DNA from 3 places in the Shinella sp. OV683 genome. Region 2 is predicted to be linked to each of the others. Evidence: predicted binding sites of a transcription regulator. Region 2 holds the regulator's gene; each other region holds the start of a gene.
The links. Region 2 encodes PhoB, which activates phosphate uptake and scavenging genes when phosphate is short. Its sites were predicted from a motif close to TGTCATNNANCTGTCAT; they were not measured.
Positions count from the first base shown of each region.

Region 1: ACXHRN_RS14730 (RNA degradosome polyphosphate kinase) is a predicted target of PhoB. The motif match lies at 844-860, and genes of this name have one in related genera.
Region 3: ACXHRN_RS26150 (DUF2794 domain-containing protein) is a predicted target of PhoB. The motif match lies at 1,317-1,333, and genes of this name have one in related genera.

Region 1 covers NZ_CM173543.1:3,071,153-3,073,420, reverse strand. Annotated here, with positions in the region: gene ACXHRN_RS14735 (TIR domain-containing protein) at 1-404, opposite strand, end outside; gene ACXHRN_RS14730 (RNA degradosome polyphosphate kinase) at 923-2,268, shown strand, end outside.
Region 2 covers NZ_CM173543.1:4,610,608-4,612,875, forward strand. Annotated here, with positions in the region: gene ACXHRN_RS22225 (hypothetical protein) at 1-924, shown strand, start outside; gene phoB (phosphate regulon transcriptional regulator PhoB) at 937-1,620, opposite strand; gene phoU (phosphate signaling complex protein PhoU) at 1,733-2,268, opposite strand, start outside.
Region 3 covers NZ_CM173543.1:5,401,640-5,403,907, reverse strand. Annotated here, with positions in the region: gene ACXHRN_RS26160 (Lrp/AsnC family transcriptional regulator) at 1-243, opposite strand, end outside; gene ACXHRN_RS26155 (DUF1223 domain-containing protein) at 517-1,260, shown strand; gene ACXHRN_RS26150 (DUF2794 domain-containing protein) at 1,390-1,776, shown strand; gene ACXHRN_RS26145 (thiamine diphosphokinase) at 1,850-2,268, shown strand, end outside.

The sequences.
Region 1 (2,268 bases), 1.5 Mb from region 2:
ATCGCATCAATCACTTTCTCGCCAAAACTATCATCAGACAGCTTAATGAACTGAATATCCTTCAATTCTACAGGCACCGGCGCGTCGTCATCCAGCAGGACCGGTATCAAATAAATGTCATCGATAAGTTTTTCATCCGCTCTATCCAAAGCTCGCTTGATTTCCTTTTGGACGTATCCACGCTTATTCACTGAGTTGTTTGATATGAAGACTATGATGATCGCGGCACCATCGAGGGCCCTGAGAATTTCAAAGTCCCAGTTTTGTCCGGGCTTTATCCTTCGATAATCCATCCAGGCGCGGATCCCGTGCGCTTGGAGCTGATCCACCACCTCAGTAACTCTCTCCCTGTCGGCAACTGTATAACTGATGAAAACGTTTGGTTGAATATCTGAGATTTCCATTAATTATCCCCGGTTACGAATAAGATTTCGACATTGACACCCACTGGCTTTCAGGATTTCTCCCGCAGATCTGCCTCGGTTGTTAAGTTGGTTCTTGTACATCGTGGCTTGTTTCGTTTGGTTGCGCTAGTCGGCTCGTAACAAGTAGATGCTTCGGTCAACAGCGATCTACTTGTGTGGGGTGGTGTGGGCGGGTTGGCCGCGCAGCCAGCTGCGCAGATTGGCGTGCGGCTCTCAGCGTTGAACAAGCGGAACGAAACGTGAAAAATTTGCGCCAGATTTGCGCCTGTAGCGAAAAAACACTGGCGCAAATCGGCGCAAAGGGACGCAAAAGGGAACATAACAAGTACGAGCAATGCCGAAAAAAGATAAGCAAATACAAAGGATTAGTACGAAATTTGCGCAACGACGCAAATCAAGCGATTGTTAGCGACTTTGCTGTCATGTAACTGTCGTCATTCTGTAATAATTCCGGCCGAAGACATTAACCAACCCATTTCCCGAGACGGACAAGCAGCATGAATGTGAACGCGACAGATACGATCCAGCCGGCAGTGTCGGTCGTGGAGGCCGCTGCGGAAAACACCATTACCAGCAGTCCGGACCGCTTCATCAACCGCGAATTCTCCTGGCTGCAGTTCAACCGCCGCGTTCTCGAGGAGACGCTGAACACCAACCACCCGCTGCTCGAACGCGTGCGGTTCCTGTCGATTTCGGCGGCCAATCTCGACGAATTCTTCATGGTACGCGTGGCAGGCCTCGAAGGCCAGGTGCGCGAAGGCATCGTCATCAAGAGCCCCGACGGCAAGACACCGGCCGAACAGCTCGAGGCGATCCTCAAGGAAATCAACAATCTGCAGATGGAGCAGCAGGCGGCACTCGCCGTACTCCAGCAATATATGGCGCGCGAGGATATCCTCATCGTCCGCCCCGGCGCGGTCAACAAGGAAGACCGCAAGTGGCTGGAGAAGGAGTTCAACGAGGCGCTGTTTCCGGTGCTGACGCCTCTCTGCATCGATCCGGCCCATCCATTCCCGTTCATTCCCAATCTCGGTTTCTCGATGGGGCTGCAGCTTACCAGCCTGACGGACAAGGAGCCGATGACGGCACTGATCCGCCTGCCGCCGGCGCTCGATCGCTTCATCCGCCTGCCGGATCTCGATGGCGTGCTGCGCTACATCACCCTTGAAGACACGGTGCTGCTGTTCATCGGCAAGCTTTTCCCCGGCTACCAGGTCACCGGATCGGGCACGTTCCGCATCATTCGAGACAGCGATATCGAAATCGAGGAAGAAGCCGAAGACCTCGTGCGCTTCTTCGAGACGGCACTCAAGCGCCGTCGTCGTGGCTCGGTCATCCGTATCGAGACCGACAGCGAGATGCCGCAATCGCTGCGCCAGTTCGTCACCCACGAACTCAACGTGCCGGAAAACCGCATCGCCGTCCTGCCGGGCTTCCTGGCGCTCGACACGCTATCTGAAATCGCCAAGGCGCCGCGCGACGATCTGCGCTTTCCGCCTTACAACGCCCGCTTTCCCGAACGCGTCCGCGAACATGCCGGCGATTGCTTCGCCGCCATCCGCGAAAAGGACATGATCGTCCACCACCCCTATGAGAGCTTCGACGTGGTCGTGCAGTTCCTGATCCAGGCTGCGCGCGACCCCGATGTCGTGGCGATCAAGCAGACGCTCTACCGCACGTCCCGCGACAGCCCGATCATTCGCGCACTGGTGGATGCGGCCGAGGCCGGCAAGTCGGTGACGGCGCTTGTCGAGCTCAAGGCGCGCTTTGACGAGGAGGCCAATATCCGTTGGGCACGCGACCTCGAACGTGCCGGCGTCCAGGTCGTGTTCGGTTTCATCGA
Region 2 (2,268 bases):
AATCCGGTGATCGAGCATGTTGCGCCGCCGCCAGTTGTCACAGGAGAACGGTCCATTGCCAGCGACAACTATGCGGAGGAAGAAGACGGCTCGCTGTCGGGGCTTTCCGCCATCCGCGACGAGCGCCAGGGCAAGAACAGGAAGCAGGCTCGTAAAGCAGCACGCAAGCAGGGTCAGGTGATCCGTGAAGAGGAGGATCCCGCCTGGGCCGAGCCGTCGACGCCCGAGGGCCGCACAGTCACACCGGAGAGGCGCACCAGGCGCCGCCGAAAAGGCTCGTGGCTTGCCTCGCTATTCGTCTATTCCGTGCTCATCGGCGTGGTCGCGGCCGGCGTCTGGTGGGTCTACACGACGGGAATGCTCGATGCCGCCCTAAAGGGCAATTCGGATTTCGACCTGATCCCGAAGGAATTACAAAGCGAGAATTTCGATCCCAACGAGAAGAGTACCAGGCTCGACCCGTTGCGCGGTTTCTCCGGCGACTGGGTCGATGTCTTCAAGCCGAATGGCAAGGCGCAGATTACCGCCAGCGGCGATGCTGTCATCGGCAACGTGACGGACAGCGATGGCGCAGCTGTCACCATCGCTTCCAATTCGCCGGACAAGGATGGCGAAGTGCGGATCGAAGTGCCGGCCGGCATCCTGCAGGATCTCGCCGGCAAGAAGTCGACGCTGGCCATTACCTTGCGTGCCGATGGCGACAAGCCGGCGCAGATCTATATCCAGTGCGAGTTCACGACGCTCGGCGATTGCGGCCGGCATCGCTTCACCATCACCAACGAACGGGTCGATGAGCTGATCCCGATTGCCTTCGACGGCAAGCTCGGCCCAACCGATCCGGGCTACATCGTCATCAACAGCGACCTGACAGGCGAAGGCCGCGCCATCCGCCTCTATGGGATCAGAGTGCTGCCGGGGTCGTAAGCGCTCCGGCGCTCAGACTTCCATCGCATAGCCCGCGCCGCGAACGGTGCGGATCACATCGGGCATGTTGGAGAGGTTGAGTGCCTTGCGCAGGCGGCCGACATGGACGTCGACGGTGCGCTCATCGACATAGATGTCGTGGCCCCACACGCCATCGAGAAGCTGCGAGCGCGAGAATACCCGACCCGGCGACGCCATGAAGAATTCCAACAGCTTGAACTCTGTCGGTCCCAGGCGGATTTCGCGCGATCGGCGATGGACGCGGTAGGTCTCGCGGTCGAGCTCGACGTCACCGCATTTGAGCAACGAAGAGATGGCGTTCGGGCGCACACGTCGCAGCATCGCCTTGACGCGGGCCATGAGCTCCGGCGTCGAGAACGGCTTGACGACATAATCATCGGCGCCGGTGGAAAGCCCGCGCACGCGCTCGCTTTCCTCGCCGCGCGCCGTCAGCATGATCACCGGCAGGCGCTCGGTCTCGGGACGCATCCTCAGGCGACGGCACAGTTCGATGCCCGAGACGCCCGGCAGCATCCAGTCGAGCAGCAGAAGATCGGGAACGCGTTCCTGGAGGCGGATATCGGCTTCGTCACCCCTGGGGATCACTTCGACGTCGTAGCCTTCGGCTTCGAGATTGTAGCTGAGCAGAGTGCCCAACGCTTCTTCATCTTCGACAACCATGATTCTTGGCTGCATAAGGGCTTGCTCCGTTCGCAGTCGTCATCTGCCCCGCTATCATACCGCTTGGCGGTGGGCTCGGGCAGATCTCGGATCCGCGCCCGCCAATCGGGCGCGGATGGCTTATCTTTTACTCGGCGGGCTGCTGAATGACGGATGCCGTATTGTCATCCTTGGGGCGCTCGCCGGCCGGCTGCTCGCCGGTCGTCATGTAGTAGATGGTCTCGGCGATGTTGGTGGCGTGGTCACCGATGCGCTCGATGTTCTTGGCGCAGAACAGCAGATGCGTGCAGGGCGTGATGTTGCGCGGATCTTCCATCATGTAGGTCAGCATCTCGCGGAACAGCGAGGTGTAGATGGCGTCGATTTCCTCGTCGCGTAGGCGGATGGCTTCCGCCTTCTCGGCCGAGCGCGTCGAATAGACGTCGAGCACGTCCTTGAGCTGGGACAGGGCCAGTTCGGAGAGATGTTCGATGCCGCGTGCCAGCGGGCGCGGGATGCCCGAGCTCTGGACGGCGATGACGCGCTTGGCATTGGACTTGCCGAGATCGCCGACGCGTTCGAGGTCGGAGGCGATACGGATCGAGCCGATGATTTCGCGCAGATCCGAGGCAACCGGCTGGCGCTTGGCGATCATCAGGATCGCATTGTCGCCGATGTCGCGCT
Region 3 (2,268 bases), 790 kb from region 2:
GGCCTCGACCTCCGGTTCGTTCCAGCCGACGAAGACGAAGGCCAGCAGGTCGAGCCCGACTTTCTCGGGATTGACGGCCGCATGGAAGCCGGAAATGATCTCGTTGCGGATCAGGCGCTTGATGCGATCGTTGACGGTGGACGGTGCCAGCTTGAGCTCCTGGCCGATTTCAGCCAGCGACAGCCTGTCGTTTCGTTGCAAGAGAGCAAGGAGGTTTCGATCCGTCTCATCCAAAATACTCATCTTGCAGTCTCCAAATCGATTAAGCTTAAACTAAGCATCTAGAGCGAAATTTTCCACGCCGAAAGTGCAATATTTCGCATCTTAAGCGGTCGGCACAACCGCACGATGCGATTCGATACCGCGCAGTGGCCATATTGATAATTCTATCAAACGCCAGTCAACCGATTTTGATTTAAACGTGATGGCACAATGCACTATAGGAAGGGGATGCGGCCTGCAGGACCGGACGAGTTTGTCCGGCAGTGGGTCGGCGATCGTTGACCAGGAATTTCAATGCGCTTTTCAGGATATTTTATCGTGGCGGCTGCCGGTTTGGCGGCGGGCTTGCTTGCGCAGGCTGCGAATGCCGATGAAGTCGCACATTCACGCCCCATCGGTGTCGTGGAACTCTTCACGTCGCAGGGCTGCTCCTCCTGTCCGAAGGCGGATCGGGCGATCTCCGAAATGGCCGACCGGCCCGACGTGGTGACGATCACCTATCACGTCGACTACTGGAACTATCTCGGCTGGCAGGACACACTGAGCGCCAAGGCCAATACCGACCGGCAATATGCCTATGCCAAGACATTGGGCAACACCAACGTCTATACACCGCAGATCGTGCTGAACGGCACGCATGACATGAAAGCGGCAGCGCCCTTCGTCATCCAGGCCAATCTGAAGAAACTCGCCGAGAACGGCGAAGGCGTCACCGTGCCCGTGACCGCCACGCTGTCATCCGATGAATTGACCATTTCCGTTGGCGAGGGATCGGGCAAGGCCGACGTGGTCATCGCCTATTTCAAGAAGGCGACCGTGGTCGATATCAAGAGCGGCGAAAACCAGGGCAAGCAGATGACCTATCGCAACTCCGTGACCAAGCTGGAGACGGTCGGCATGTGGGACGGCAAGGCGCTGACGGTCAAATTACCCGCGGCGATGATCGGCAAGCAGGGCCAGGACGGCTGCGCTATCCTGCTGCAATCGCACGATAAGGACGGCAATCCGGGTCGGATTCTGGGTGCGGCGGCACTGTGAAACGGCGCCGGAATCGGTAAAACTTCGGCTTGCAATTCATTTCTCTTCAGGCAAACTGTCACTGTTCCGTCACCAAGGGCCTGTTCGAATCGGGCTGCCGCCCGGCGGAAACCTTGGAAAAGGCTTGAGATGGCAGATCAGTCGGAGCATTCAGGGGCATCCAGCCGAAAGAGCGAGGGTGTCGTCGATCTCAGGGAATATCGCGACGCACGCGACCCGATGCCGGTCACCTTCCATCGACTCGAACTCAACCAGATCTTGCGTATCTACGGCCGCATGGTCGGCGAAGGCGAGTGGCGCGATTACGCGATCGATTTCTTCAAGGACAAGGCGGTGTTTTCCGTCTTCAAGCGGTCGGGTGACCTTCCCCTCTACCAAGTCGAGAAGAATCCGAAATTCGCATCCAAGCAAGGCGCATTCTCCATCGTCAACACCCAGGGCAAGATCCTCAAGCGCGGCCACGAATTGGCGCAGGTGTTGAAATTCTTCGACAAGGTGCAGTTCCTGCGCGACTGAGATCTCCCTCCCCCTGCTTTTCCCGGACTTTACCCCTTCCCCCTGATGGCCACTTTGCGTTAGAGCATCGGCCATGACGACATTTGCCATCCTGCTTGGCGGCCCGCTCCGCAACACCAGCCGCCTTGCCGACGTCCTCGGCGGTGCGCGCTTCATCGCGGCCGATGGCGGCATGAAGCATGCGGCATTGCTCGGAATCGTGCCCGAGCTGTGGGTCGGCGATTTCGATTCCGTCACCGACGGGCTGATCGAGCATTACCAGTCCGTCGAGCGGCAGACCTATCCCGCCGAAAAAGCGATGACCGACGGCGAGATCGCCATCGACGAGGCGCTGGCACGTGGCGCAAGCCGGCTCGTGCTCGCCGGGGCGCTGGGTGGCGAACGCACCGACCACTCGATGGGGCACTATGTCAACGCGCTGTCGCTGACCGGCAAGGGCCACGATGTGTTGCTGACCTCGGGCGAGGAGGAGGCCTATCCGCTGATTGCCGG